2 regions of the Rhodococcus cercidiphylli genome follow, and region 1 is predicted to be linked to the other one. Evidence: riboswitches for the same ligand, from Rfam matches in the RefSeq annotation. Region 1 holds a riboswitch; the other holds the start of a gene.
What was found. A riboswitch is a leader RNA that binds a small molecule or an ion and turns the genes downstream of it on or off. The one in region 1 is predicted to bind thiamine pyrophosphate.

Region 1 (14,976 bases):
AAGGCATTCGGCGTGTTCGGCGCGATCGCCGGTGGCGGCGCAGCCGTCGGACTGCTCCTCGGTGGAGTGCTCACCGAGTACGCGAACTGGCGCTGGTGCCTGCTCGTCAACATCCCCGTCGCCATCATTGCGATCGCCGCCGCAGTCCCGCTGGTCAAGGAGAGCAAGGCACACGGCGACACCCGCTACGACCTGCCCGGAGCGATCCTCGTCGCGCTCGGACTGGCCTCGCTGGTCTACGGCTTCACCGAAGCCGAGGACGGCTGGGCGACGGTACCCACCATCTCCTTCATCGCTCTCGGCCTCGCGCTGCTCGCCGCGTTCGTCGTGGTCGAATCCAAGTCCGCCAACCCGCTGCTCCCCCTGAGCGTTCTGCTCGACCGCGACCGCGGTGCCGCATACATCGGGTCGGCCGTCATCGGTGCAGCACTGCTCGGTGGCACGTTGTATCTGACCTTCTACTTCCAGATCGTGCTCCAGATGAGCCCGGTCATCGCCGGTGTCGCGTCGCTGCCGATGACCGGCGGAATCCTGATCACCGCCGCGATCGCCTCGGCACTCGTACCGAAGATCGGGCCCAAGCCGATGATGGCCGTCGGGCCCGTCGTCTCGGCGATCGGCCTGCTGCTGCTCACGCAGATCGGCGTCGACACCTCGTACTGGACGCACGTGCTCCCCGGAGTCGTACTACTCGGGCTCGGTCTCGGCCTGCTGATGGTGCCGATGCAGAACGTCGCTCTCATCGGCGTCCCCGATCACGATGCGGGTGCCGCATCCGCGCTGATCAACGCGACGCTTCAGGTCGGCGGCGCACTCGGCGCAGCGGTGTTCACCACGGTGTACACCTCGTCGAAGACGACGTTCCTCGCCGAGAACCCGGCACCGACGCCGCCCGCAGGAGTTCCTGCGGAGGCTCTTGCCGGCCAGGAAATCCCCAGCGACGAGATGCTGGCCGCGCTACCGGAACCGATCCGCAACTTCGTGCTCGCCACCATCGATCACGCTTTCGCAGCCGAGGTGTCGGGCTACGCGTGGGCCTTCGGAACCGCCGCGATCCTGGTCGCGTTGGTGTGCCCGGTCGTGCTGGTACTGGTCCGTGCCAAGAAGGACGACCTGCCAGTCGGGGACACTCCGGTCCACATCGGCTAGCGCATACGAGAACAGAACCCCGCTGCTCGCCCGTCGAGCAGCGGGGTTTTTCGTTGTGGTGACCGTCAAGCCCGATCGGGGTCGATCGCCTCGGCCTGCGCCGTGAGCAGCATGTGCAGCAACTCGGGAGGCAGAGCCATGGGCGGCAGCGCGCCGAGAGCGATGGAGTTCTCCGCCTCGCCGCCCAGCTCGACCACCTCGTCGTGCAGGCTTTCCATCTTCTCGTCGAGCTTGTTGGCGCTCTCGGCCGCCTCGGTCAGCTCCGCCAACAGAGTCTCCGGAATCTGCCCGCGATACTTGTAGAAGATCTTGTGCTCGAGGCTCGCCCAGAAATCCATCGCGATGGTTCTGATCTGCAGTTCGACGAGGACCGGCTGGACGCGATCGGACATGAACACCGGAATCTCGACGATCAGATGCAAGCTCTTGTAGCCGTTGGCTTTCGGGTTCGCGATGTAGTCCTTGATCTCGACGACGCGCACGTCGCTCTGACTGCTGAGCATGTCGGCGATGCGGTAGGTGTCGGAGATGAAGCTGCAGGTGATGCGCACTCCGGCGACGTCGAAGATGTTCTCGCGAATCGCATCGAGAGTCAGGGCGCACTTCTTCCGCTGCGCCTTCTCGAAAATGCTCTCCGGAGTCTTCAACCTCGACGAGACGTGCTCGATGGGGCTGTACCGGTGAATGTGGGTGAATTCCTGCTTCAAGATGTTGATCTTCGTGATCAGCTCGTCGATCCCGAACTTGTAGCTCATCATGAATCGCGTGAAATCTTGTCTCAGTTGACCCAGATCGACGACGGGCTCACTGTTGTTCATACCGTCGATTGTCCACGACGGGCGACTGTGTTCGCGCAGCGCGGGAATCGAAGCTGGCGTCACTGCACGAGTTGCGTAGCTCCGGCGTGAACAGCACGACGCCACAGCGTTCGCACTGATGGGTGCGGTGATGTCCGCGGTCGCACGAACAGGCCCGTGAACCCACCAATACCGAACCGGCGACGAGTGGATGGCCGTTGGTGCAGCGAGAAGGCGCTCGTTCTGCCCACCGATCGCCGACGCGATAGAGCGATCCGGCAACCGGGTCGGTGTCGCGCTCGTCGGATGCCATCGCGCGCAACCGCCTTCGACACTGTCTACCGTCCGATATGGACCGCCCGAAGTGGCTCCGCTGGCCGCATCGCCAACTTCGGGGGCCCGCTCAGACTAACAGAAATCGAACGTGTGTTCTAACTCGTAGGTCAAAACCACGTCTTGCGGCCACCGACTGCGCGCCCCATCGAACCGAGCAACGTCAGAACCGCGCCGACGACGACAAGAATGATGCCGATGGTCGTCAAGATCGAGATGCCGGCGAAATAGCCGATGAGGGCGAGGATGATTCCGAGAACGATCATGACTACTCCTGGTGCCACTGTGAGCCCGCTACCGACGAATTGCCGATGGGACCGAACCTACTCGGGCGCGTGGACGATTGCTCACAATTGTCGCTATTTTCCGGCGTCCACTTTCGCGGCGAGAAACGCCTCCGGGTCGATGAGATCCGCCTGCCCGACGATCGATCCCAGGTCAGCGATACGTTCGATACCGGTCAGCACCATCTCTTCTTCGACCGTGCCCTCGGCGTAGCCGTAGTAGCAGGTCGACGTCGTGTGGTTGTGGTCCTTGTCTATTCGGTTGGCCCGGCCCTCGATCTGCCGAATGTCGATGGGCGTCCACCGGGGATCGTGAATCAGCGTCACGCGTGGTGCGAGGGTGGAAACCGTGCCCTCCGGGAGCAGTAATTCGTTGGTGTGCAGGTTGATCGCACTGGTGGTTGTCGAGACGATGACCGACGCGTCGCCGGTTTGAAAGCGTCTGATCGACGCCTCCTGATCCGGGCTGCTCATACTCCCGTCGACGACCGCGACCTCGAGGCCCTCGTCCCGAAGCGTCTGCGCCAACGCCGCCACCGACTCGCGGTAGAACATCGAGACGAACACCTGATTGCCGGCCTTGACCCAGGTGCGCACCTGATCGGCCGACGCGGGAATGCGTAGGTACGAACACTTCTGGCGGAATCGCAGGGTCGCGGCACGAGTGCTCGGGTTCTTCTGCAGCACGCGCTTGCCGCCGACGGCCTTCCAGATCGGTAGCCCGACTTCCTTGCGGTAGTCCACCCACGCCGAGTTGTACAGCCGCTTCTGCGCGGCGGTGAGTTCCTGGCCGAGCGGCTCGCGTGGGGTCGGCGGCGAGGGGCGCGAAATCGACCACGGCACAGCACCTCCCGACAGCCACCCATGTACGGACGCGATATCGCGGGCGCGTCGGGCCGCGTCCTCGGGCTCCCACCGCCACGTCGTCAATCCCGTCGTCGCCTTGCCTGCCTTGACGGCGAACCCCGATTCGATGAGGAACTCGGCCCACTTCATCGTCACCGCATAGCCGAGATACTCGTCGTCGCCGAGGATCTCGACCCCGCGGCTGCGCTCGACGGCCCTCGCCATGTAGGCGAAGTGCAGCGGCTGATAGCCGGGAGTGGCAGACATCCACACCACCGAGCGCGCCGCCTCCTGATACCGCCAGAGGATCTGCGACTGCTGGGATTCGATGTTCATCAACGCATGCGATTCGTCGGCGATCACCACGTCGATGTCGAACCGCAGTTCACCGAGCGAGATGGTCCGCTTGTTCTGTGTCCGTTTACGTTTGCCCAGATCGGTCTCCGGCGGCACCGACAGCAGCTTCTTCGTCGACTGATACGTGATCAACAGCCAGCGTTTGCGATCGGACGGCTCGATATCGGCCTCGCTGTCGGCAATGGTTCGACGCCATCCCGGCAACGCGCCCTTGGGCGCAACCACCAGTACGGTCCCGATCTCGGCCGCCGACATCTGCCGAACGGCCTCGCATACCGCGAGCGTCTTGCCCAGACCCGTCGAATCCATCTGCGCGAAGTACGGGAACCCGGCCTCGAGGGCAGCGAGATGCCGTCGTACCGATTCGAGCTGCGTGTCGCGAGGCTGCATCGCACGGTCCCGAACCACCTCGTCACGCCATGTTTCGTTGGCGTCGTCCTCGAGCCACCGCTGCAGGCTGTACGGCATCGACTCGTACGGCTGCAGATACTCCGGCAACGCGGTGCCGTAGTACGCGAAGACCCGCGGACCCGGGTACCAGCGCGCCCCGGCCGCACCCGCCGCCGACCTGTCCTCGAACGGCACGTCCAACACCCAGACCCGCTCCCCGGGATCGGGAACCCGGAGATCCGGTGCTGCAGCCTTGCGGGACGAGGTCTTGCGCGGAGCCGCTCTCTTGCGTGGTGCGGCCTTCTTCGGGGCAGCTTTCGTCGTTGCAGGCTCGCCGTTCTTCGCGGCCGCGAACTTTCGCGCAGCGCTGCTCTGCCCGGCCTTGACGGTGCGGGCAGTGGTGGATCGGGCTGTGCGTCTACGAGGTGGCATCGGATCCAGTCTGTCGTACGGTGTGCACGAACACCGTAAAGGAGCCCTGTGACATACCCGAACGACCCGCGCGCTGTAGTGCTCGTCCACGATCAGGACCCGGCTCTCGCGCGACGCGACATCGGCACTCTCGACGCCGAGTTACGCACCAGGGGTTTCCAGTTGGACGTGCACTCCTTCGACCACAGCCCAGACCTCGCGCCGCCACCACTGTCCGGCGCACAGCTGCTGGTCGTCATGGGCTCGCCCGACGCCGCGTACGACGACACGCTGGCCTGGCTCGCGCCGGAGATCGCGTACGTCCGGGAGGCGATCGACACAGGGGTCCCGATCCTGGGTGTCTGCTTCGGCGGACAGTTGCTCGCTCGGGTACTCGGCGGCACCGTTCGCAAGTCCGAGCATCCCGAGTACGGATTCGTCGACGTCGAGACGTCCGAGCCCGAGCTCATCGCCCCCGGACCGTGGATGGAGTTCCACGGCGATACGTTCACCGCTCCCCCGCAGGCCACGGTGATCGCCCGCAACGAGTCCGCGCAACAGGCCTTCGTGCTCGGGCCGCACCTCGGGTTGCAGTTCCACCCCGAGATCGACCTCGACACCTACGACGCGTGGGCTGCGGCGTGGGACCGCGACGGCGTCGAACATGCGGTGGACACCCGCGAGATCAGACGAGCGATCGCGGACGCCGAACCTGCAGCTCGGGTGCGTTGCTCGGCTCTGCTCGACGCATTTCTCGCCCGATCCTCGGCGGTGCCCCGGTAGGGTCGAACGATGACCGAGGCCAGGCCCAGCAACTTCAGCGATCACCAACTCGGCATCTACGCCGCCGGGATGTTCGCGCAGCAGACACCGTCGATTACCACCAATCTGGCGAGGCTGGAGGAGCAGGCTGCCGAGACGCTCTCTCCGGAGGCCCTCGGCTACATCGTGGCCAGTGCGGGCAGCGGCTCGACGGCGCGTGCGAACCGCACCGCCTTCGACAAGTGGGCCATCACGCCCCGGATGCTGCGCAGCTCGGCGGCTCGTGATCACGCGTGCACCGTGCTCGGCACCGACATGCCTGCCCCGCTCATGATCGCTCCCGTGGGCATTCAGACTCTCGCGCACCCCGAGGGGGAGCTCGCCACCGTCCGCGCCGCCGCGGAACTCGGTGTGCCGTACATACATTCGACCCAGGCCTCGCACTCGTTCGAGCAGATCGCCGAGGCAGGTGGCGACGCTCCGCGCTGGTATCAGCTCTACTGGCCGACGGACGAATCGGTGTTGCTGAGCTTCCTGCAGCGTGCGAAGGATTCCGGATTCAGCGCGCTGGTGCTGACGCTCGACACGACGCTGCTGGGCTGGCGGCCCGCCGATCTGGACCGCGGTTACCTGCCGTTCCTGGCCAACCTCGGCATCGAGAACTACCTGAGCGACCCGGCGTTCCAGGCCGGCCTGGGGCAGCCGGTCGAGGAGAATCCCGTTGCCGCCGCTATGCATTGGGCGCAGATGTTTCCCAACCCCGGTCTGTCGTGGAAGAATCTGGCGTTCCTCCGGGAGCACTGGAGTGGGCCGATCGTGCTCAAGGGAATCTGCACCGTGGGCGACGCCCGAGAGGCGGCCGCGCACGGGGTCGACGGCATCGTCGTCTCCAACCACGGCGGCCGGCAGATCGACGGGGCCAGAGCGTCACTCGACGCGTTGCCGTCCATCGTAGAGGCGGTGGGCGATGAATTGACAGTCCTGTTCGACTCCGGAGTACGCACCGGAGCCGACATGGCCAAGGCTCTTGCTCTGGGAGCCGATGGGGTGCTGCTCGGCCGACCGTTCCTCTACGGCCTGGCGCTCGGTGGTCAGGAGGGCGTCGCGCACGTATTACGTTGTCTGCTGGCCGAATTCGACCTGGTGACCAGCCTGTCCGGCCATACCGGCGCAGGCGAACTGGGCCGCGACTCGATCATGGAGTCCTGATGGAGTGGACGAAGCACGCCATCTGGTGGCACCTGTACCCGCTCGGCTTCACCGGTGCGCCGGTGCACGGCTGGGACGGTGAATCTCAGGCGGATCTGCACCGGCTGAACAGAATCGAGAACTGGCTCGACTACGCACTCGAACTCGGTGCGTCGGGCATCGCCCTCGGTCCGATCTTCGAGTCCGAGAAGCACGGATACGACACTGTCGACTATTTCCACATCGACGGCAGGCTCGGCACCGACGAAGATATCGACTCCCTGATCGCCGCGGCGCACTCCCGCGGTCTGAAGATCATGTTCGACGGCGTCTTCAACCATGTGGCGCAGAGTTTTCCGAAGTTTCAGGAAGCGCTGACCGAGGGTGCGGACTCCGAGGCCGCGGGGTGGTTCCACCTCGATTGGTCCGGTGAAAAGCCGACGCATCGCAACTTCGAGGGCCACGACGAACTGGTCGCACTCGATCACGAGAGCCCGGATGTGCAGCAGTACGTCGTGGATGTCCTGTCGCACTGGCTCGAGCGAGGCGTCGACGCCTGGAGGCTGGACGCGGCCTATGCGGTATCGCCGCGTTTCTGGGCCGCGGTGTTGCCGAAGGTTCGGGAAAAGCACCCGGACGCATACTTTCTCGGCGAGGTCATTCACGGCGACTACGACCGAATCGTCTCGGCCTCCACGCTGGACTCGGTCACTCAGTACGAGCTGTGGAAGGCCGTCTGGAGCGGTCTGAGCGAGCTCAACTTCTTCGAGCTCTCCCATGCGCTCGAGCGTCACAACGGCTGGCTCGACGCCTTCGTGCCCGCCACGTTCGTCGGAAATCACGACGTCAACCGCATCGCCAGCGTCATCGAGGACGAGCGACATCTGCTGCACGCCTTGGTGGTTCTGTTCACCGTGGGCGGTATGCCGATGATCTACTACGGCGACGAGCAGGCGTTTCGCGGAATCAAGGAGGATCGAGTCGGCGGTGATGACGAGGTGCGTCCGGAGTACCCCGACACGTCCGAGAATCTCGCTCCGTACGGTTGGCCGGTCTACCGAGTGCATCAGGAGCTGATCGCACTTCGGCGTCGCAATCCGTGGCTGTACTCCGCGCGCACCGAGACGCTCGAACTCACCAACACCGCACTGCTCTATCGCGCGCACGCCGACGGCGAATCGCTGACGGTCGCGCTCAACCTCGGTGACGACGCCATCGACTACCCGGTTCAAGGCGACGAGGTGCTCGCAGGCGAAGCGGATCTGCACGACGGGCGGGTGAGCGTCCCGCCGCACGGCTGGGCCGTGATCGGCTGAACGCGTGTATTCGGTTCCATTTGCTTCTCTAGCGTGAAAACAAGACACGGCGAGAAACCGCTACAGGTACAGTCGACCGCGACACGGGGTGCCCGTCAGGGCTGAGAACACACCCGTCGAACCTGATCTGGTTAGGACCAGCGAAGGGAATGTCGTGGCGTTGCGGTATTCCTGTCCCCTCGTGACGGTCCCGACCTCGAACGAGAGGCGAGGCGCATGAAATTCGACGAGCAGACAGTGTTGGTCACCGGCGGTGGACGCGGACTGGGAGCAGCGATCGCCGCGGCGTTCGCCGGCCAGGGTGCCCGAGTGGTGATCGACTACCGCAACAGCAAAGATGCCGCCGAAGCGCTGGCGAACCGACTCGGTGAGAACGCGATCGCGGTCCAGGGTGATGTCACCGACGACGCCGCGGTGGCCGCGCTGTTCGATACCGCGCGTGAGCATTTCGGCACCCCGATCACCACCGTCGTCAACAACGCGCTGGCCGATTTCTCGTTCGACGGAGACGCACGGCCCAAAGCCGACACGATCACCTGGGAGCGTTTCGACGCTCAACTGCGCGGCAGCGTCCGCGCGGCGTTGTTGACCACCCAGGCCGCACTGCCGGGCATGCGCGAGGCGGGGTTCGGACGAATCATCAACGTGGGCACCAACTTGTTCCAGAATCCAGTAGTCCCGTACCACGACTACACGGCCTCCAAGGCGGCGCTGCTCTCGCTGACCCGCACTCTGTCCGCCGATCTGGGCGCAGACAACATCACCGTCAACATGGTCTCGGGTGGACTGCTCCGCACCACCGACGCCAGCTCCGCGACCCCGGCCGAGGTGTTCGATTTCATCGCCGCCTCGACCCCGCTGCAACGCGTCACCACCCCCGAGGAATTCGCCGACGCTCTGCTGTTCTTCGCCTCGCCGTGGGCGCGGTCGGTGACCGGCCAGAATCTCGTCGTCGACGGTGGCCTGGTCAAGGACTGACATGCATCTCAACGCTTTTCTCTACGGTTGCGGCCACCACAGCGCGGCGTGGCGTCACCCCGATTCGCGAGTGGAGGACTTGGGCGATATCTCGTACTACGAGGAACTCGCGCGGCTCGCCGAGCGGGGCAAGTTCGATGCGGTGTTCTTCGCCGACGGTCATTCGGTACGCGACCCGGCCGGGGCAGGCACCTGGTTCCTCGAACCGATCACCGCGCTGTCCGCCATGGCGCGGGCCACCACGCACATCGGCCTCGTCACCACGGTCTCGTCGACGTTCTACACACCGTTCCACGCTGCACGCATGTTGGCGTCGCTCGATCACATCAGTGGCGGCCGTGCTGGTTGGAACGTCGTCACCTCCATGTTCGACGCCGAAGCACGCAACCACGGGATGGACGTCATCCCGGCTCGTGAGGAGCGATATGCCCGCGCCGAGGAGTTCGTGGATACGGCTCGGGCGCTGTGGGATTCGTGGGATGCCGACGCGTTGACGCTCGATCGAAGCGGACACTACGCCGATCCGGCGAAGGTGCACTCGATCGACCACGACGGCAAACACTTTCGGGTCGACGGCCCGCTGACGGTGCCGCGGTCGCCGCAGGGGAAGCCGGTGCTGTTTCAGGCCGGCGCGTCGGGCCCGGGCCGGGATCTGGCCGCGAAGTACGCCGAGGCGATCTATGCCGTTGCCTACGATCTCGTTGCAGCGCAGAGCTATTACAACGACGTGAAGGCGAGAATCCGGCATGCGGGCCGCGACAGCGCGACAGTGGGCATCATGCCGGGTTTGGTGACGTACATCGGGTCGACCATGGACGAGGCTCGCCGCAAGAAGGCCGAACTCGATGAGCTGCTGCCCACGGAGCAGTCACTGGCGATGCTGTCGACGTTCACCGGACAGGACTGTGCTGCCTGGGAACTCGACGCGCCGGTACCGTCCCTGCCTCCGGCGGCCGAGTTCGCCGGACCGCAGGGTCGCTACGAGACGATCCTGCGGATCATCGAGAAGGACGCCCCGACTGTGCGGGAGTTGCTCGGCACCCTCGCTGCGGGCGGCGGCCACGCGACGATGATCGGCACGCCGGAGTCCATCGCCGACGAGATGCAGTCGTGGATCGGCCGCGGTGCCGACGGCTTCAATCTGATGTGTCCGCGCTACCCGGACTCATTGGCGGACTTCGTCGATCAGGTGGTGCCGATCCTGCAGCGGCGCGGTGTGTTTCGCGCCGACTACACCGCGTCGACGCTACGCGGGCACCTGGCCGGGTGATTCGTGAACATCAGTCCAGCGAGTCGATGAATTCCCTCGTCAGTCTTGCGATGTCGTCGGCATGGGAGATCGGCGACCAGTGTCCCGCCGGAATGTCGTTGCGCGTGAGGTTCTTCACCCACTTGCCGGTGTCGTCGTAGTGGTACGGACGCACCGCGACGTCCTCGGTGTTGACGATGAGGTGCACGGGGATGTCGATGTACCGCTCACGTGGATTGCCCAGGAGCGGAATGATGTTGGCCCGGTAGAGTTTGGTGCCGTTGGTGGCATCCGACCACAATGTGGGGTTCTGGGTGACGAGCTTCGGATCGACGCCCGAGAACTCCTGGAGGAACGCCGGCCACCCCTTGGCGAACTGCCGCTTGATGCGCAACGTGGACAGGCCGGGGATGTGGAAGGTGACGGTGTACCACGACGCGCGTACCTGGGCGAGCACCTGCTTGATGCCGGTGAGGGTGGGTTTGCGCAGGCGCGACTGCGACCACTTGCCGAGGTGATCGAGGTTCGGCCCGGAAATCGATGTGTACGAACGAATTCGGTCCTTCGCCTGGGGCTGGGCTGCGGCCTCCCATACCTCGACGGCACCCCAGTCGTGGGCGAGCACGTGCACCGGGGCGTCGGGGCTGACGGCGTCGGCGACGGCATAGAAATCCGAGGCGAGCCGGGCCAGCTTGTACGCCGACTGCTCCGCGGGGACCGAGCTCTCGCCTGCGCCGCGGGAGTCGTAGCTGATCACCCGGAAGCGGTCCTCGAGCTGCGGCACGATGTGGCTCCACAGCTCGTGAGTATCGGGCCAGCCGTGCACGAGGACGATGGGATCGCCGTCGGGATTGCCGCTCTCGAACACCGCCAGCCGGATTCCCTCGTTGATGACCGTGGTACGAACCGCGTTGCTGCTCAACAGTTTTCCGTTCTATAGATCGAGTACGAGACGCCCGCTGCGTGCGCGTGAAACGCAGATGAGCATGTGATCGCGCTGCTCTTCCGGCGTCAGTCTGTTTTCCAGGTGCTCGGGCTCACCGGAGAGCACCCGGACCTTGCAGGTACCGCAGAAGCCCTGCTGGCACGAGTACGCGACGTTGGGTTTCTGCTCCTTGACCGCCGTCAGCACGGAGGCGTCGGCGGCGACGTCGAGCACAGCGCCCGTGCTGATCAACTGCACCTCGAACGGCGTGCCGTCGAGAATCGGCGGCGGACCGAATCGCTCGAAATGCAGTGCGGTGGATGGGCATTGGCGAAAGTCGCGGCGGACTGCGTCGAGCATGGGGGTGGGGCCGCAGCAGTAGACGGCACCGCCTGCGGGTGCGCGCTCGAGCAATTCGCCCTCGGTGGGGTACCCGTGCACGTCGTCGGTCCGGACGAACACCCGGTCCGATTCCCAGCTCTCGATCTCGTCGAGAAAGGGCATCGTGTCGCGTGATCGACCGCAGTACACGAATTGCCAGTCCATGCCGAGAATTCTTGCGGCGCGGACCATCGCGATGATGGGAGTGATCCCGATACCGCCGGCGATGAACAGTGCGCTGCCGTCGCCGACGAAAGGGAATCCGTTGCGGGGGCCACGGACGGTGACCTCGGTGCCGGGTTGCAGTCCGTGCATTTCGATGGATCCGCCTGCGCCGGTCGGGATTCGGCGCACCGCGATGCGATAGGAGCTGCGATCGGAGGGATTTCCGCACAGTGAGTACTGCCGGCGACGGCCCGAGGGCAGGTGCAGATCGAGATGACAGCCCGGATGCCAGATGGGCAGCTGTGCACCCGTCGGCGACGCAAGGGTGAGGGCTGCAACATCGTTGTCCTCGGCGACGATCTCGCGTTCGGTGACGACCAACTTCAACGCCGAATCGGGGTTGTGGCCGGCGACGGCGTCGTTGTACTCCGCTCCGGCCGCCGCCTGCATGTACCCGTTGAGAAACGTACCGAGCAGCTGCATCGAGCGATCCGGACGCCCACGCCCGCGCAGGTCCGGCGGAGCATCCTTGGGGAGCAGCCGCGGGACGCGCCGTGAAGACAGCTTCACCTCGCTGCAGCCTGAGCGGCCGGCGAGGACGCAAGGTACCGGACGGCCTGAGCTGTGGAGCCTTCCTGGCTGGGGTGATACGACTTCTTGAGGTAGCGCGACATGCTGCGACCGACGTGCGTCAGCGCGGGAAGGGTGCCGCGTTTGACCGACTTCCGCCACAGTGCCGAGCGCGGCTTGCGGACGGACTTCGGTGCCGACTGCAGCTCCGGGTCGTTCTTCATCAGGAAGATGATCCCGCGCATCCAGATGTAGGCCATCAACGGCACGACCACGACGAACGTACGCAACCGGCGAACCTCGCGCTTGTCGAAGTATCGCAGCGTGTCGTAGGCGACCGAGCGGTGCTCTACTTCCTCGGCACCGTGCCAGCGCAGCAGATCGAGCATGGTGGGGTGGATGCCCGCGCGGTCGAGACCGTCGGCGTTGAGTACCCAGTCACCGAGAAATGCCGTCACGTGCTCGATCGCGGCGATCAGAGCCAAGCGTTCGACCAGGTTGTTCTTCGATCGAAGGCTGGTCACCGAATCGGAGCCGAGGACCTTGCCGAAGGCCCACTCCATCTGGTCGGTGAACGGAGTCGGGTCGAGTCCTTTGGCCTGGAGATGCACGAGTACGCCGGTGTGTGCCTCGGCGTGCACGGCTTCCTGGCCGATGAAGCCGATGACGTCGTCGCGCAGCTTCTCGTCGTCGATGTACGGCAGGGCTTCCTTGAACGTGTCGACGAACCAGTGCTCGCCGGCGGGCAGCAGCAGATGCAGCACGTTGAGTACGTGCGTGGTGTACGGATCGCCCGGCACCCAGTGCATCGGCAGATCGCTCCAGTCGAACTTGACGTTTCTGGCTTGCAGCATCACTTCACCGGGATCCGATGCGACGATCTTCCGTTCGCTCATCGAGCCACCTCCTCCACGTTCGCAGGTGTGGCCGGTGCCACAGTGCGAGACTTAGTATAAACACCGGTAACAGATAAAGGGAACCGTGACGGTATCCGATGAGACACTTCTGTCATGACCGACTCCTCCCCCGTGTCGACTCCCCCGAGTCGGATGCCCGTCACCTGGCCTGCCGAATGGCCCGCCGAAGTTCGGCGCATCGCTGATGCCACGAATGATGCGCTGGCTGCTGTCGCCTTGCAGAATTCGGTGGCGTTCGACGATGCCGTCGAATCGTTGGGCCGCTCGGACTCGGCAAAGGCCGGGCACGTGCATGCCGAGATGGTACGCACGTTGCTCGAAGAGGTATACAGCGACGGATTGACCGGCGAGAACGTCCAGGAGGTCCTCGGCCGAACCGTACGAGGAGCGGACTGGCTGCCGAACCTGGACATCGACGGGTTCGTCGAGGTGCTCACCGGAGCGCTGGGGGTGTCCGACATCGAAGAGCAGTCGCGAGTGAGGCCGCGTCCGGCGCACGCGTTGCTGGTGGTCGCAGACCTGCTCGCGGTGCGCCGTGGCCGAGCCGAGACCTATCTGCGGTACGCACTGGCCGAGGTGCGCCGCGCCGAGACGATCGAGATGCCCTAGGAAAGTCTTCGCCTGTCTTGCATACGCGCTAGACCGTCGAAGAAAGCGCTACCGATGCAGGACGTGGCGTCGTGTCCGCTAGCGATGCAGAATGTTCGCTCCGGCGATGACGGCTCGCACGGCCGACAGGTGTGCGTCGGGATCCATGCCCATCGACCATTCGCGGCGACCGTCGTGCTCGGCGAGGACGAAGGTGGCGGTCTCGTCGCCGATGATCTGCTGGTGGAACGAGAGGATCTCGATGCGGAATCCGGCGTCGTGGAGCATCGACGTCAATGCCTCGATCGGCCCGTAAGTCGTTGCCGCACAGGCGATGATCGTATCGCCGACGCCGAAGGTCGCGTCGAACTCGATCCTGCAACCCGTCGACTTGGTCCCGGTCCATGACCCCAGTCGAAGAGGCCCGGTGCTGGGCGAGAAGCGGTCGGTGAAGTTCGTCCACGACATGTGTTGCCAGGTGATCTCGTCGCGCATCGTGCGCGGCAGGGCGCAACCGAAACGGGCGTGGAACGGATCTGTGGCGAGAGTGGAAGCAAATGCATTCATGAGGGTGGTCCTGGCGAATGTGAAGGGAGGACCGAGAGAGCACGACGACCCGCAGCGAGGGGTCGGTCCGAATCAGACCCCGCTACGGCGGCGTACTACGAGAATGCGCTTCACACCCCAGAAAGTAGTCCTCCGTCGCAGCCGCGCGCAAGTATCGAGTGAATACAGATCTCTAGGACACGAACTAGATGTCCGCATATATCGCACGATTCGTTGTAACTTTGGCCCCATGGACCCCGTGCGTAACCCCTACGCCCCCGGCGCCGGCCAGCGCCCACCCGAGCTCGCAGGCCGAAAGAAGCAGCTCGACGCCTTCGACGTCGTACTCGAACGCATCACCCGCGGCAGGCCGGAACGCAGCGTCGTTCTCACCGGGCTGCGAGGCGTCGGGAAGACGGTGTTGCTCAACCAACTCCGATCCGCGGCGATCGCCCGCGGCTGGGGCACCGGCAAGATCGAGGCTCGGCCGGACCAGGAACTGCGTCGACCGCTGTCGTCGGCGCTGCACATGGCGGTCCGCGGGATCGCGGCATCGCATCGCGATCCCGAACGCGTCGACGAATTCCTCGGCGTCCTCAAGGCCTTCGCCCTACGCGCCACCGCGGACAAGGGCATGCGGGAGCGGTGGCAGCCCGGCATCGACGTCCCGGCGAAGACCGGCCGCGCCGACTCCGGCGACATCGAGATCGACCTCGTGGAACTGCTGCTCGACGCCTCCGCGCTGGCCGGCGACGTGGGCGTGGGCATCGCCATCTTCATCGACGAGATGCAGGATCTGGGTGCCGCGGACATCTCCGCGTTGT
Region 2 (14,976 bases), on a different contig from region 1:
CGAAATACCGTCGAGCACAGGCTTTTCGCCGAACGACTTGGTGAGATCGCGAACATCGACGAAGGTGTCGGGGTCAGACATGAAGACCCACCGAACCGTGACGCGCCCAAGGCGCGACGAACCGCTCCACCACAAAGGTGGAGACGAACAGGACCACACTGATCACGGCCGTCACGGCAACCGCGGCGAGAACCAGATCGGTACGAAACGAGTTCTTCTGTTGACTCATGTAGATGCCGAGCCCTGCACTGGCTCCGGCATATTCGGCAAAGATCGCGCCGACCACGGCGTAGGTGATTCCGATGCGAAGAGAGGTGAAGAACCGCGGAAGCGCCGACGGTAGCCGCACGTATCGAAACTGTTGCCAGCGCGATGCTCCCATGCTGGCCAGCAGCGATCGTGCGTCTCGATCGGCCGCCGCGAAACCCTCGATGAGCCCGATGGCCATCGGGAAGAACGTGGCCAGTGCGATCACCAGGATCTTCGGAAGCAGCCCGAAGCCGAACCAGATGATCAGCAGCGGCGCGATCGCGATGATCGGGAGCGTCTGCGATACGACGAAGAGGGGAACGAACGCGCGCCGCAGCCACGGCGAGAAATCCACCGCGATGGCCAGCAACCACGCCAGGGCGAGGGAGACCGCGAAGCCGACGAGGGTCACCTGCAGGGTCGCCGCTGCGTTCTCGGCGATCGCGTCGCGCTGCGCCCAACCCTGGACCACCACGCGGCTGGGGGACGGCAGCACCTGCGGCCGGATGCCGCTGATCTCGACATAGATCTGCCAGGCGGCGATGAGTAGGACGACGACGGTCAGCGCGGGCCACGCCCACCGCAGCGAGGCTCGGATACCGCTGAACGAGTAGGAACCTCGGTCAGCGGCTACCGACTCATCGATCGCCGAGGTAGTCATTGGTGAAGTAGGTCGACCAGTCCGGCTCCGCAGTCAGAGGCGCGCCGTTCTGATCGGCCAGCACACCGCTGTCGTAGAGGAATTTCGAGTACGCGGCCCACTTGTCGAGGCTCTGTCGTCCTACCTCGCCGTTGGAGTCCTTCATGTACTTCGCGGCGAGCATCTCCTGGCTCTCGAAGACGAGCGATTCGTCGGTGAAGGTTCCCGGGTTGGCGTCGATCAGATCCTGTGCGGCCTTGTCCGGATCGTCGGCAGCGAGCTGGTAGCCGCGCTGCAGTGCCTGCACGAACTTCCTCGCCTCGTCCGGGTGGGCGTCGAGCCACGGTTCGTTGCCGCTGATCGTGATGGCGTAGGCGTCGGGAAATCCATAGTCGGTGTAGTCGAAGTACTTCATCGGAGTTCCGCTGTGCTCGGCCTCGATGCCTTCCCACGCGAAGTAGGAGACGGTGAAGTCGGCGGTACCGGAGTAGACCGCCTCGTACGCCGATGTGCCCAGTACCACCGTCTCGTATTCGCCTGTGCCGCCGTCGTTCTTGATGACCTGTTGCAGGCCGGCCTGTTCGCCGGACTCGCCGAAGCCGGCATAGACCTTGCCGTCGAGTGCTTTCGGGCTCGGGATGTCGTCTCTGTCTGCACGAACTCCGATACCGGTCGCCCAGTGCTGGAGCGGCGCGAGGACCGAGACGGTCTGCGCGCCCGCCGAGGTGGCGAAGACGCCCGAACTCTGTGTGCTGATTCCGAACTCGGCGTTTCCGGCATCGACGAGAGTGTCTGCCGCGGTGTTGTTGTACGGGAGGATCTCCACGTCCAGACCTGCGTCTGCGAAATAGCCCTCTTGCAGGGCGACGTACAGGCCGGTGTGGTTGGTGTTCGGCGTCCAGTCGAGGGCGAACCGAATGGTGTTCGAGTCCGTCGAGTCCGAGCACCCCGCCAGGCCGGTCGTGGCAACGACTGCCGCCGCCAACGCGGCGAGAATCCGAGTGGTTCTCATGCGTACACCGCACTCTCGGCCAGGGGCCATGGGGTGGGATGTAACGCGCTGTCCCAGAACATCAATTCGTATCTCGATGCCACGACGAAGGCGTCGATCATCTGTTCGCGCTGCGTCGGCGTCGCGGCCGCTGCGGCGTCATCGACGAAGGCTCTGGCGGCGTCGACGATGGCATGGAATTCCGGCGCATCGTACGCGGCCACCCACTGCGCGTACGGATGCTCGGGATCTCGATCGAGAACAGCCTTCGCTGCACTGGCGAGTGAGCGACCGACGTCGGCGTAGATCCAGAAGCACGGCAGAACAGCTGCTGCCGCAACAGGATACGGTTCGGTCGCCGCCGTCGCGGTCAGGTAGGACGTGTAGCCCAGGCATGCCGGTGAGGGCTCGGGCGTCCGGGGCGACGGGGGCAGTGCTCCACCGTTCAGCATCGCTTCGTGCGATGCGGCTTCGTCCATCGCACTCGCGGCGGCGCTTGCCCAGAACGCGCCGACGGCCGGGTTCGGTGCGTGCGCTGCCAGCAGTGACAGCGATTTGACGTATCCGCCCAGATAGAGCGAGTCCTGTTCGAGGTACCGACGGAACGCATCGAGCGGAAGCGTCCCCGCCCCGAGGAGCCGAAGAAATTCGAGGTCGTCGATCGCCCGTCGAATGTTCTCGGACGCATCCCACAGTAGATCGGTGAAGCGGACCGGGTCCGCAGATACAACAGGCGTCATCGCCTTGACATCCCTTCGTCAGCATTACCTGCATCAGGTTCGGCGGGTTTGATCTCAGCATCCGCATCGGCGGACACACCCCGTGTCAGAACGACAGTGACAGTAACACCGGTCACTCGATGGTGCTGCTGTTGCCCCTGTATCTGCGGTCCGGCATCACCCCAGCATGTCTTCTAGCTCCATACCCTTGGTCTCCCGGATCTTGGCCTTGACGAAGAAGAACGAGAGCGCGGCGAACAACGCGAACCCTGCGTAGATCACCCACAGACCCACAGACGACGTCAGCGGCGGGAAAGCAAGCGTGACAGCGAAGTTGGCCATCCAGTTGGCTGCGGTACCGATGCCGAGTGCCATGGCGCGCATGCGGTTGGGGAACATCTCACCGAGCATGACCCACATGATCGGACCCCAGGTCGAGGCGAAGAAGATGACGAACAGATTGGCCCCGACCAAGGCGATCGCACCCCACGGAGCGGGCAAGGTGACGTTGTCGCCGCTGCCGGTCGCTTGCGAGAACGCCACCGACGCCATGACCAGTCCGCCGAACATGCCGATCGAGCCGGCCATCAGCAGTTTGCGCCTACCGATACGGTCGACGAACAGGATCGCCACGAACGTCATGACGACGTTGATCACCGCGGTGATGACGGAGGTGGTGAACGACTGATCCTCGGTGAAACCGACCGAACGCCACAGAGTCGTCGAGTAGTAGAAGATCGCATTGATGCCGACCAGCTGCTGCAGCACAGCCATGGTGATGCCCACCCAGACGATGGGTTGCAGGCCGAACTTCGGACCGCGAATGTCGGCGAACGACGAACGCGACTCCTTGCGCAGCGTCAGCCTGATCTCGTGGATGCGCTCGTCCGGGTGCAGTTCCCCGGTGATCTCGGCGAGGACTCGGGCTGCTTCCTCGTCGAGATGCTGACCGACGAGGTAACGCGGAGACTCCGGGATCAGGGTGGCCAGCAACCCGTACACGAGAGCGGGAACCACGCCGACCAGGAACATCCAGCGCCATGCCTCGATGCCGAACCACAGGTCGTTGGACGCGCCGTCGGCTGCGCCGGCGAGAAGGGCGTCGGACAGTAGAGCGGCGAAAATGCCGATGGTGATGGCCAATTGCTGGAGCGAGGCCAAGGAGCCGCGCCATTTGGCCGGAGCGATCTCGGCGATGTAGGCCGGGGCGATCACCGAGGCGATGCCGATTCCGAGGCCACCGAGTACGCGCCAGAGCATGAGGTCGGGGACGCTGAAGGCCAATCCCGAACCGATCGAGGAAATGACGAACAGGGCCGAGCCCAGCAGCATGACTTTCTTGCGTCCCCAGCGGTCTGCGAGGCTGCCGGCGAACCAGGCACCCACTGCGCACCCGATGAGCGCGATCGCGACCACGAAGCCTGTGGTGAACGAACCGAGGAGGAAGTGATCTTCGATCGAGTCGACAGCGCCGTTGATGACCGAGCTGTCGAAGCCGAACAGGAATCCGCCCACAGCAGCGGCGATGCTGACGCCGATGACCTTCGCTGTGTGGCGGTCCGAGGTCTGATTCATGAGTGATGCACCTTCCGGCCGCGCGCACAGGCGTCGGCCGCTGGGGAGACCGTACGGCAGGGATTGTCGTACCGTCCCCGGACATTACGCCTGGTTGTTTGCCGCGCGAACGAGACCGTCAACGAAGGTCGAAATCGTCGTCCGAGACGGTGAAACCGTGGCCTACCTGATCGGTGCACGTGACCCCGGTCTGCTCGTCGACGCTGCACTGGAGGCCGTTGGTGGAGCCACTTCCGGGGATTGTGAGCACTTCGCCGTACGGCAAGGCCGCCGCAGGGCCGTCGAAACGGTGGAACTTGGGATCACCCAAGCTCTCGAACTTCGCCGCAGACCCGGCAATCAGCTGCACAGCGTTGGGTTTCACCGCCGTTCCCGACGCCCCGCTGCCGGGAACCTTGGGTGCCGAGTCAGGCAGTGACCCGTGGCATCCGGCGATCGAGGACTCGAGCACGGCGATACCGCACTCGAATTTTCCGCTCGGGCTCGTGAAGTAGTACCAGCCGGGTGCTTTGCCCGCGTAGTCCTGCGGTTTTGCCTGGGCTGCAACAGGACTCGTCGGTGCCGCCGTGGTGGACGTCGGCGTGGTCGTCGTTGGGGTGGACGGTGATGCCGGCGCGGCGGAGGTGACGGAGGGAGCCGTGGTGATCGGGGTGGGGCGGTCTGTGATCACGGTCGCCATCGGACCGTTGCCTTCCCCGCTCGAGCCGCAGCCTCCGAGCAGGCACGCCCCGACGATTGCCACTGCGGCACATCCGATTGTCTTCATCGTCGGTTCCTTCGCTCGCGGGCGTCGACGCTGTGCGTATCGTCGCCGAGGGGATGGTTGATGTTGGTACGTTGGGCAACGACCGAAGGGGAGGTTCCATGGACACCGCGTCTGACTCCGCTGCGTCCGATTCCACCGTGCTCGTGAGCACGCCCTACGGCGACGTTCTCGGCTATCCGGTCGCTGCCGATGCGTCGCCGATCGTGGCCTGGAGGGGTATTCCCTACGCGACGCCACCGGTGGGCAAGCTCCGGTTCCGTGCGCCGCGTCCGTTGCAGCCCTGGTCGGGGGTGCTCGACGGCCTCGAGTTCGGTGCGATGGCTCCGCAGGGTCGCGACAGTCCGGTGCCGATCGATCCGTCGCTGTCGATTTCCGAGGACTGTCTCACGCTCAACATCTGGGCCCCCCGTCCTGGCGCGGAACTGCGGCCGGTGCTGGTCTGGATCCACGGCGGTGCGTACTCGCTCGGTTCGTCCGCCCAGCGGGTCTACGACGGGAGGAACCTCAGCGAGAACGGCGACGTGGTGGTGGTGACCATCAATTTCCGGCTGGGCCCGTTCGGGTTTCTCGACCTTTCCTCGTTCTCCACCGACGAGCACACGTTCGAGACCAATTTGGGGCTGCGAGATCAGATTGCCGCACTGCAATGGGTCCGCGAGTGCATCTCTGCGTTCGGCGGCGATCCCGATCAGGTGACGGTGTTCGGTGAATCCTCCGGGGGAGCGTCGGTCACCACGTTGATGACTTCTCCCAAGGCCGAGGGGCTGTTCCAGCGAGCGATCGTGCAGAGCGCGCCTGCGACCTCGGTGTACGGCCCCGATCGCGGAGCCGCGGTGGCGTCGAGATTCCTCGAGTTGGTGGGCGTCGACCGGAAAGACATCGGCGAATTGTTCGACATGCATTTCACCAGGCTGGTCACCGCCGGCGACACGCTCTGTTACGAGATCCCGACGACAGTTCCTGGGACACTTGGTCTTTCGCCGGTCGTCGACGGCGATATCGTTCCGCGTTATCCCGTGGCTGCCTTCCAGAAGGGGCTCTCGCACAAGATCCCGTTGATCATCGGCACCAACCACGACGAGCCCTCGATCTTCCGATTCATGAAGTCTCCGTTGATGCCGATCACCTCGGACACCGTCTCCGAGATGTTCCGCGCCATCGCGCACGACCACGCGGATCTGCCGGCCTATCGTGTCGCCGAAATCATGGCGGCGTATCCGGACAGGGACAAACCCGCTGGAGCACAAGCTATTTCGCGGGACGCAGGATTTCTCATGCCCAGTCTGTGGATCGCCGACGCGCACAGCAGGCATTCGCCGACATGGATGTACCGATTCGATCATGCGACGCCGATGCTCAAGGCCGCACGGGTGGGAGCGGGACATGCGACCGAGCTGCCGTACGTCTTCGGCAACTTTGGAACGCTCAACCGAGACCCCACCTTCTGGCTCGGTGGCCGAAAGCCCGCAATGGCGGTGTCCGCGCGGATGCAGAGACGCTGGCTCGCTTTCGCGCGGTACGGTGTCCCCGCCGCGCTCGATGCGTCCAAGCATTGGGCTCCGTACACCGAGAAGACGCGCTGGACGCTGGTGATCGATGCATCCGACACTCTCGTCGACGACCCCGACGGTGACATGCGCGCGGCGTGGGGCGACCGCGTTCTCGGGTTCAGCTGACACGTCGTCCATGCAACGGAGTCGTTCCGCAGGCTCCACTCCTGCGCGTTCTGTCGCACGGACGTGGCTGACATGAATCGAACGTAACAGCAAGAACAGTGGTCGCTCGAGTCACACCGGTAACAATTGGATGTCAGCGCGCGGGAGTGGAGCCTGCGGAATGACCTGATCAGGCGGGTCTGTCGGTGGGGGCGGTTATGTTCGATGTGTGTTGATGTCGAAGATCGTCGAAACGTCCCGCGCAGTATCGGCGACGCGTTCGCGCAAGATCAAGATCGGGCAGATCGCTGCCCTGCTCGCCGAGGCCGAGACCGACGACATCGAGCCCGCTGTGTCGTGGCTGTCGGGGGAATTGCCGCAGGGGCGGATAGGAGTCGGCTGGCGCACCCTGGCCGATCTCGACGTGGCGGCCGCTGCCGACTCGACGCTGACGGTTGCCGAGGTGGACGAGGCGATATCTTCGGTCGCGGCGACGTCGGGGGCCGGTTCTGCTGCTCGGCGGGTAGCGATACTGACCGACCTGTTCTCGCGCAGCACAGCCGAGGAGCGTCGGTTTTTGATCCGGCTCGTCACCGGCGAGCTGCGTCAGGGCGCGCTCGAAGGAATCATGGTCGACGCTGTTGCCGCGGCCACGAACCTGCCGCAGGCACCGGTGCGTCGCGCATTCATGCTCTCGGGTCGTTTGACTGCGACGGCCACTGCCGCCATCAGCGGTGGCGTCGACGCGCTCGATGCATTCCGGCTCGAGGTCGGTCGACCGGTCCGGCCGATGCTTGCCTCTCCCGCGGAGTCTCTACACGCTGCCTGGGAACAGTTGTCCGGCGACCTCACCGTGGAATACAAGCTCGACGGTGCGCGAATTCAAGTGCACCGCTCCGGAACCGACGTGAGCATCTACACGCGAACCCTGCGCGACATCACTGCGAGTGTGCCCGAGCTGGTGGAACTGGTCCTCGCGCTGCCGTGCGATTCGGTGGTCCTGGACGGCGAGACCCTCGCGCTCGATGACAGCGGACGGCCGAGACCGTTCCAGGAAACGATGAGTCGGTTCGGTGCCGAGAGTGCACACGCGCTGCTGCTGCAGCCCTACTTCTTCGACTGCCTGCACCTCGACGGCGTGGACCTGCTCGATGCCCCGCTGGAGCAGCGCCTCGCCGCACTGGACCGGGTAGCGCCAGGGCACCGAATTCCGAGTGTCGTTCGGCCCGATGCGGACGCAGCAGCGGCCCACTTCGACGCTGCACTCGACGCCGGGCACGAAGGAGTCATGCTCAAAGCGCTCGGTGCGACGTACGCCGCAGGCCGCCGCGGAAAGAGCTGGCAGAAGGTCAAACCCGAACACACCCTCGACCTCGTCGTCCTCGGAGCCGAGTGGGGATACGGGCGTCGCACCGGTTACCTGTCCAACCTGCACCTCGCAGCTCGCGATCCCGACGGCGGTGACCCGATCATGGTCGGTAAGACATTCAAGGGCCTGACCGACGTTCTGTTGCAGTGGCAGACCGAGGAATTCCCGAAACACGAGCGCGAGCGCGACGAGCACACGGTGTACCTGCGTCCCGAGCTGATCGTCGAAATCGAACTCGACGGTGTGCAGGTCAGCCCGCGCTACCCGGGCGGCGTGGCCCTGCGATTCGCGCGAGTGCTGCGGTATCGCCCCGACAAGGACCTCGCCACCGCGGACGCCATCGACGCCGTGCGCGCACTCCTTCCACACTCGTGAAAACAGTCCCGACGATTAATACATACGAAACCGGCCGAACGACCCCGTAACACGGCGCAAAATATTCTCGAGGGTGCAAGCCAGCGAGAGATGGAGTGCCAATGATGTCCACAGTTCGAGCTGCTCTGGTCCAAAGCAAGTGGACCGGTGACAAAGAATCGATGATCGCGGCACACGAGGGGTTTGCTCGGTCCGCCGCCGAGCAGGGCGCGAAAGTCGTCTGCTTCCAAGAACTTTTCTACGGTCCGTACTTCTGCCAATTGCAGGACGCGAAATTCTACGAATATGCCGAATCGGTACCTGGGCCTACCGTCGACCGTTTCGCCGCACTGGCGAAAGAACTCGGCATCGTGATGATTCTGCCCGTGTACGAGCAGGAACAGCCCGGACTTCTGTACAACACCGCTGCCGTGGTGGACGCCGACGGCACCTATCTCGGCAAGTATCGAAAACACCACATCCCCCACGTGAACGGATTCTGGGAGAAGTTCTACTTTCGCCCCGGCAATCTGGGGTGGCCGGTGTTCGACACCGCGGTCGGGCGTATCGGTGTCTACATCTGCTACGACAGGCATTTTCCGGAAGGTTGGCGGGCGCTCGGTCTTGCCGGTGCCGAAGTCGTCTTCAATCCGTCGGCCACCTCGCGTGGATTGTCGAACTATCTGTGGAAGCTCGAACAGCCCGCGTCGGCCGTCGCCAACGAGTACTACGTGGGCGCGATCAATCGAGTCGGAATCGAATCCGAATACGGTGACGACGACTTCTACGGGACCAGCTATTTCGTGGACCCCGAAGGCAAATTCGTCGGCGAAGTGGCGTCGGATACGGAACCCGAAATAATCGTGCGTGACCTCGACATGGACCTGCTCAAGGTGGTACGCGACCGGTGGGCCTTCTATCGTGACCGCAGGCCCGACGCATACGGACCGCTGGTGCAACCCTGATGGCCACCACCTTCGTGCACGGCGGAACCGTGGTATCCACCACCGGCGCACAGGAATTGGATGTGCTCATCGACGGTGAGAGCATCGTCGCCGTGCTGGCACCAGGATCGGTCTCCCTGGCCGCAGACCTGAAGACCTCGGCGGACGTCGTCGTCGACGCGACCGGCAAATACGTCATTCCCGGTGGGGTCGACGGACACACGCACATGGAGATGCCGTTCGGCGGTACGTTCGCCTCCGACACCTTCGAAACCGGAACGCGCGCAGCCGCATGGGGCGGCACGACGACGATCGTGGACTTCGCGATTCAGACACCCGGTCAGCGCGTCCAGGACACTCTCGCGCAATGGCACGACAAGGCCGCGGGGCAATGCGCTGTCGATTACGGCTTTCATCAGATCATCGGCGATGTCACCGACGATTCGCTGAAAGCCATGAGCGAGTTGGTATCCGAGGGCGTCACCAGCTTCAAGCTGTTCATGGCCTATCCGGGCGTGTTCTACTCCGACGACGGCAAGATCCTGCGCGCGATGCAGTCCGCCGCCGAAACGGGTGCACTGCTGATGATGCACGCGGAGAACGGCATCGCGATCGATGTACTCGTCGCTCAATCGATCGCGCGTGGAGACACGGCCCCGTACTTCCACGGCACGTCGCGGCCGTGGCAGCTCGAGGAGGAGGCGACGCATCGAGCCATCATGTTGGCCAATGTCACCGGTGCACCGCTCTACGTCGTACACGTCTCGGCCAAGCAGGCCCTGGAACAGATCGCGCATGCCCGGGGCAACGGGCAGAACGTGTTTGCCGAGACATGTCCGCAGTACCTCTATCTCTCGCTCGAGGAACAACTCGGTGCACCGGGCTTCGAAGGTGCCAAATGGGTCTGCTCGACGCCACTGCGGTCGCGAGCCGAGGGACATCAAGACGAGTTGTGGCGGTACCTGCGCACCGGTGACGTGGCAACCGTCAGTACCGATCACTGCCCGTTCTGCATGAAGGACCAGAAGGAGATGGGTGTCGGCGATTTCTCCAAGATTCCCAACGGGATCGGTTCGGTGGAACACCGCATCGATCTGATGTTCCAGGGAGTCAAGAGCGGCAAGATCACGCTCGAGAAGTGGGTCGATGTCTGCTGCACCACTCCGGCCAGGATGTTCGGGATGTATCCGAGGAAAGGCGTCATCACTCCGGGTGCCGACGCGGACATCGTGATCTACGATCCGAACGGACACACCAGCATCGGCGTCGACAAGACCCACCACATGAACATGGACTATTCGGCGTACGAGGGTTTCGAGATCGACGGGCATGTCGATACCGTGATCTCGCGTGGCCGGATCATCGTCGACGGTGGATCCTATTCCGGCACTCCGGGACACGGCCGATTCGTCCGACGCGACCTGTCTCAGAATCTGATCTGAGCCATGGACATCGGGGTAGTGCTCCAGTGCAATCCGCCGGCGTCCCGTGTGGTCGACCTGGCCAGACAGGCCGAGACACACGGTTTCTCGCACGTATGGACATTCGATTCGCACCTGCTGTGGCAGGAACCGTACGTCATCTACAGTCAAATTCTGGCCGCGACGAGGCGGGTGACCGTCGGCCCGATGGTCACCAATCCCGCCACCCGCGACTGGACGGTGACGGCATCGACGTTCGCAACGCTCAACGACATGTTCGGCAATCGGACCGTCTGCGGCATCGGCCGCGGTGATTCGGCGGTCCGTGCCCTCGGCGGCAAGCCGACAACCCTTGCAGCGCTGCGGGAATCGATAGAGGTGATCCGTAGCCTGGCCAACGGGCGCAGCGCCCGGGTCGGTGAGACGACGGTGCAGTTCCCGTGGGCGGAGCGGTCCCGGCTCGAGGTATGGGTTGCGGCGTACGGACCCAAAGCCCTCGAGCTCACCGGTCAGGTGGCGGACGGGTTCATTCTGCAGCTGGCCGATCCCGATATCGCGGCTTGGACGATCGGCCGGGTCCGCGCTGCGGCCGAGCAGGCGGGTCGCGACCCGGATTCGATCTCGATCTGCGTTGCAGCTCCCGCCTACGTGACCGACGGCACCGACGCAGGGCTCGAACACGCCCGAGATCAGTGTCGTTGGTTCGGCGGGATGGTCGGCAACCACGTCGCCGATATCGTCTCGCGATACGGCGGCGATGGCGGTGGTGTTCCTCAGGCTCTCACCGACTACATCGCAGCGCGCAAAGGGTACGACTACAACGAGCACGGTCGAGCAGGAAACTCGCACGCAGAATTCGTTCCGAACGAGGTGATCGACAGGTTCTGCCTACTGGGCACCCCGGCCGATCACATCGCCAAGCTGAAAGAGCTGGAAACACTCGGCGTCGACCAGTTCTCGGTGTACCTGCAGCACGACGCCAAGGCCGCGACACTCGAGGCCTACGGAGAGAGCATCATTCCGCAGATCCGCCCGAGCGTGACGGCAACGTCGTGACGAGTCTGCTCGATCAGGCTGCGGTGGTGGCACCCACTTCCGCCGGTGCGAATCGAGGAGTGCGGCGTCCGGTGATGGCAATGGTGGCCGTCGGCTCGTTGCTGGCGGTCTGGGAGCTGGTGAAAGTGCTCGTCCCCGAGAACGGGGTGAGTGTCGCCGGAGTGCGGGTGCTGCCGCGCACCGACGACGGTGCACTACCGCACGTGTGGTCGGTGTTGGCGGCGCTGACCGAGCCCGAGGTGAACGTCGCCGGCGCTCGCAGTGTCGGTGCCGCGATCGTGTCCAGTGGCCTGTTCACGTTCGGGCTCGCCGTACTCGGGTTCGCGCTGGGGACGGTGGTCGGGCTGTTGCTGGCCGTGACGATGCAACGGTTCGTGTGGGTCGAGCGGTCCGTGTTGCCGTATGTGATCGTCTCGCAGACGGTTCCGCTGATCGCGTTGGCACCGCTCGTCGCGGGCTGGGGCGGGAAGATCGCCATCGGCGGTTACGCCTGGCAGCCGTGGATGAGCATCACCGTCATCGCGTCGTATCTCGCGTTCTTCCCGGTGGCGGTGGGAATGCTGCGCGGCCTGCGTGCACCCGATCGGGCAGCACTCGATCTGATGCACAGTTACGCGGCCGGATGGTGGAGCACCCTCGTTCGAGTTCGCCTGCCCGCCTCGGTGCCGCATCTGATTCCGGCGCTGCGTCTGGCTGCTGCCGCCGCCGTGATCGGTGCCGTGGTCGCCGAAATCTCCACCGGAACGACCGGCGGTATCGGTAGGCAGATCATCGTGTTCTCGCAGCAGGCAACTGGAGACGCTTCCCGCCTGTACGCCGCTGTTCTCGGCGCAGCGGTGCTCGGGTTGGTGGTGACCGCACTGGTATCGCTGCTCGATATCGCGCTCGGCCGTTATGCGGGCCGCTCGCCCGGTCGAAAGGATCGGTCATGACCGAGCATGCGGTACTCGTCGAGGGCGTGGGGAAGACGTTCGACGGGGGAGTGACTGCGCTGGAGGATGTATCGCTCGCGATCGCCCCCGGTGAATTCGTCTCGCTGATCGGGCCTTCGGGGTGCGGTAAGTCGACGTTGCTCCGCATCGTGGCCGATCTCGAGCAACCGACGTCCGGTTCGGTATCGGTGTTCGGCCTGTCTGCTCGCCGAGCCCGCGTCGAACAGAAGTACGGCATCGCCTTTCAACAGGCAGGGCTGCTCGATTGGCGCACAGTGCAATCGAACGTCGCATTGCCGCTGGAACTGCACAAGGTTCCCAAACGCTTGCGGGCAGAACGGGTTCGCGAGTTGCTGAACCTCGTCGGACTCACCGATTTCGCAGAGAAATTTCCCAGCCAGCTGTCCGGTGGGATGCAGCAACGAGTGGCGATCGCACGGGCGCTGGCTCGAACGCCGGGACTGTTGTTGATGGACGAACCGTTCGGGGCCCTGGACGAGATGACCCGCGAGAAGATGCAGAACGACCTACTCCGCATCGCCGAGGAGTCCAGCGCAGCAGTGGTGTTCGTGACCCACTCGATTCCCGAAGCGGTGTACCTGTCCGATCGGGTGGTTGTCATGTCCCCTCGGCCGGGACGGATCGTCGACGCACTCACGATCGACAGTTTCGATGCGAACGGGGATCCACGCGAATCGGCGGAGTTCTTCGCGTCCATCACCGCGGTTCGTGACGCATTGCACGGCCGTGCGGTTCGCAGTGCGGATCTGCGATGAAGCTCTGGCTGCCACCGGTGGTGTTCGGCGCGGCGGCGCTCGCACTGTGGCAGTTGCTCACGGTCGTCGCGGGGGTTCCGTCGTTCCTGCTGCCGTCGCCGAGCGCCATCGCCGAGCAATTCGTGCGCAACCTCGGCAACATCGGATCGGCAAGTCTGGCAACGGGAACCAATGCTCTCGTGGGGTTGATTGCAGGTTCGGTCCTGGGTCTCCTCGCAGCAATGGCCGCGGTTCGCCTGCGGATCGTCGACGAACTGCTCACCCCGTTGGCGGCGGGTGCCGCAGCCGTTCCCATCGTCGCTCTTGCGCCGGTGTTCAACTCGATGTTCTCCTCGACCACCGACCTACCGCGGCGACTCGTGGTGACCATCGTCGTGTTCTTCCCGGTATTCGTCAGCGCGGCAAAAGGACTGCGGCAGGTCTCGGCTGTGCACCACGACCTGATGACGTCGTATGCCGTCGGCGGTTGGCAGTTCACCCGTATCGTTCGCCTCCCATCCGCCGTTCCGCACATTTTCACCGGGTTGCGGGTTGCCGCTCCCAATGCTGTCATTGCTGCCATCATCTGCGAGTACTTCGGTGGACTGCAGAACGGTTTGGGGTCGCGGATCACCTCCGCCGCGGCGAACACGGCCTACCCCCGGGCGTGGGCCTACGTGATGGGTGCCATCGCAGTCGGTTTGCTCTTCTTCGTGGTTGTTCTGTTGCTCGAGAAACTCGTGTCCCGGCGTCGTCCCCAGGAAAGATGGATATGAACATCACTCGAACCCCCCGACCCCTTCTCGCCGTCGTCATGGCTCTGGCGGTGGTCGCCTCGGCCTGCAGCACCACCACGACCGACACCGACACCGCGGCCGACGGGAACACCACGATCAAGCTGCAACTGCAGTGGTTCAAACAGGGCCAGTTCGCGGGCTACCTCGCCGCCGTCGATCAGGGTTTCTATGCGGAACAGGGGCTGGACGTCGAAATCCTCGACGGTGGAACGGATATCGTTCCGCAAACCGTGCTCGCCCAGGGGCAGGCCGATTACGCCGTCGCGTGGGTACCCAAGGCGCTCGCATCCCGTGAGGCCGGAGCCGGCATCACCGACGTGGCCCAGATCTATCAGAAGTCGGGCACATTGCAGGTCTCGTTCAAGGATCAGAACATCGCCACACCGGCCGACCTCCAGGGCAAGACCGTCGGAAACTGGGGCTACGGCAACGAATTCGAGCTGTTCGCCGGTATGACCAAGGCCGGGGTCAGTCCCTCCGACGTGACGTTGGTGCAGCAGCAGTTCGACATGAACGGCCTTCTGTCCGGAGATATCGCCGCAGCCCAGGCGATGTCCTACAACGAGTACGCCCAGTTGCTCGAGACCGTGAACCCCGCAACCGGTGCGCTCTACACGGAGGACGATTTCACGTCGCTGAACTGGAACGACGACGGTGTCGCGATGCTGCAGGACGCGATCTGGGCCAATACCGACAAGCTCTCCGACGAGGCCTACCAGGAGCAGACCGTCAAGTTCCTGGCGGCGTCGTTGA

Region 2: linked by a shared signal. The riboswitch ahead of R3P95_RS25590 (TenA family protein) and the one ahead of R3P95_RS19390 (3-oxoacyl-ACP reductase) in region 1 are both predicted to bind thiamine pyrophosphate.

What each region holds. Positions count from the first base shown of each region.
Region 1 is NZ_JAWLKE010000007.1:234,237-249,212, forward strand. Features, by position in the region: gene R3P95_RS19355 (MFS transporter) at 1-1,149, shown strand, start outside; gene R3P95_RS19360 (GTP pyrophosphokinase) at 1,215-1,967, opposite strand; gene R3P95_RS19365 (DUF6131 family protein) at 2,390-2,545, opposite strand; gene R3P95_RS19370 (DEAD/DEAH box helicase) at 2,639-4,588, opposite strand; gene R3P95_RS19375 (type 1 glutamine amidotransferase) at 4,637-5,350, shown strand; gene R3P95_RS19380 (alpha-hydroxy-acid oxidizing protein) at 5,360-6,538, shown strand; gene R3P95_RS19385 (alpha-amylase family glycosyl hydrolase) at 6,538-7,833, shown strand; TPP riboswitch at 7,908-8,000, shown strand; gene R3P95_RS19390 (3-oxoacyl-ACP reductase) at 8,050-8,811, shown strand; gene R3P95_RS19395 (LLM class flavin-dependent oxidoreductase) at 8,813-10,081, shown strand; gene R3P95_RS19400 (alpha/beta fold hydrolase) at 10,092-10,982, opposite strand; gene R3P95_RS19405 (PDR/VanB family oxidoreductase) at 10,995-12,101, opposite strand; gene R3P95_RS19410 (metal-dependent hydrolase) at 12,098-12,997, opposite strand; gene R3P95_RS19415 (hypothetical protein) at 13,112-13,627, shown strand; gene R3P95_RS19420 (2-isopropylmalate synthase) at 13,706-14,173, opposite strand; gene R3P95_RS19425 (ATP-binding protein) at 14,403-14,976, shown strand, end outside.
Region 2 is NZ_JAWLKE010000014.1:63,695-78,670, reverse strand. Features, by position in the region: gene R3P95_RS25605 (ABC transporter ATP-binding protein) at 1-81, opposite strand, end outside; gene R3P95_RS25600 (ABC transporter permease) at 74-910, opposite strand; gene R3P95_RS25595 (ABC transporter substrate-binding protein) at 888-1,901, opposite strand; gene R3P95_RS25590 (TenA family protein) at 1,898-2,620, opposite strand; TPP riboswitch at 2,614-2,713, opposite strand; gene R3P95_RS25585 (sugar porter family MFS transporter) at 2,777-4,174, opposite strand; gene R3P95_RS25580 (hypothetical protein) at 4,293-4,940, opposite strand; gene R3P95_RS25575 (carboxylesterase/lipase family protein) at 5,039-6,616, shown strand; gene R3P95_RS25570 (ATP-dependent DNA ligase) at 6,825-8,339, shown strand; gene R3P95_RS25565 (nitrilase-related carbon-nitrogen hydrolase) at 8,444-9,283, shown strand; gene hydA (dihydropyrimidinase) at 9,283-10,704, shown strand; gene R3P95_RS25555 (TIGR03842 family LLM class F420-dependent oxidoreductase) at 10,708-11,739, shown strand; gene R3P95_RS25550 (ABC transporter permease) at 11,736-12,671, shown strand; gene R3P95_RS25545 (ABC transporter ATP-binding protein) at 12,668-13,447, shown strand; gene R3P95_RS25540 (ABC transporter permease) at 13,444-14,202, shown strand; gene R3P95_RS25535 (ABC transporter substrate-binding protein) at 14,199-14,976, shown strand, end outside.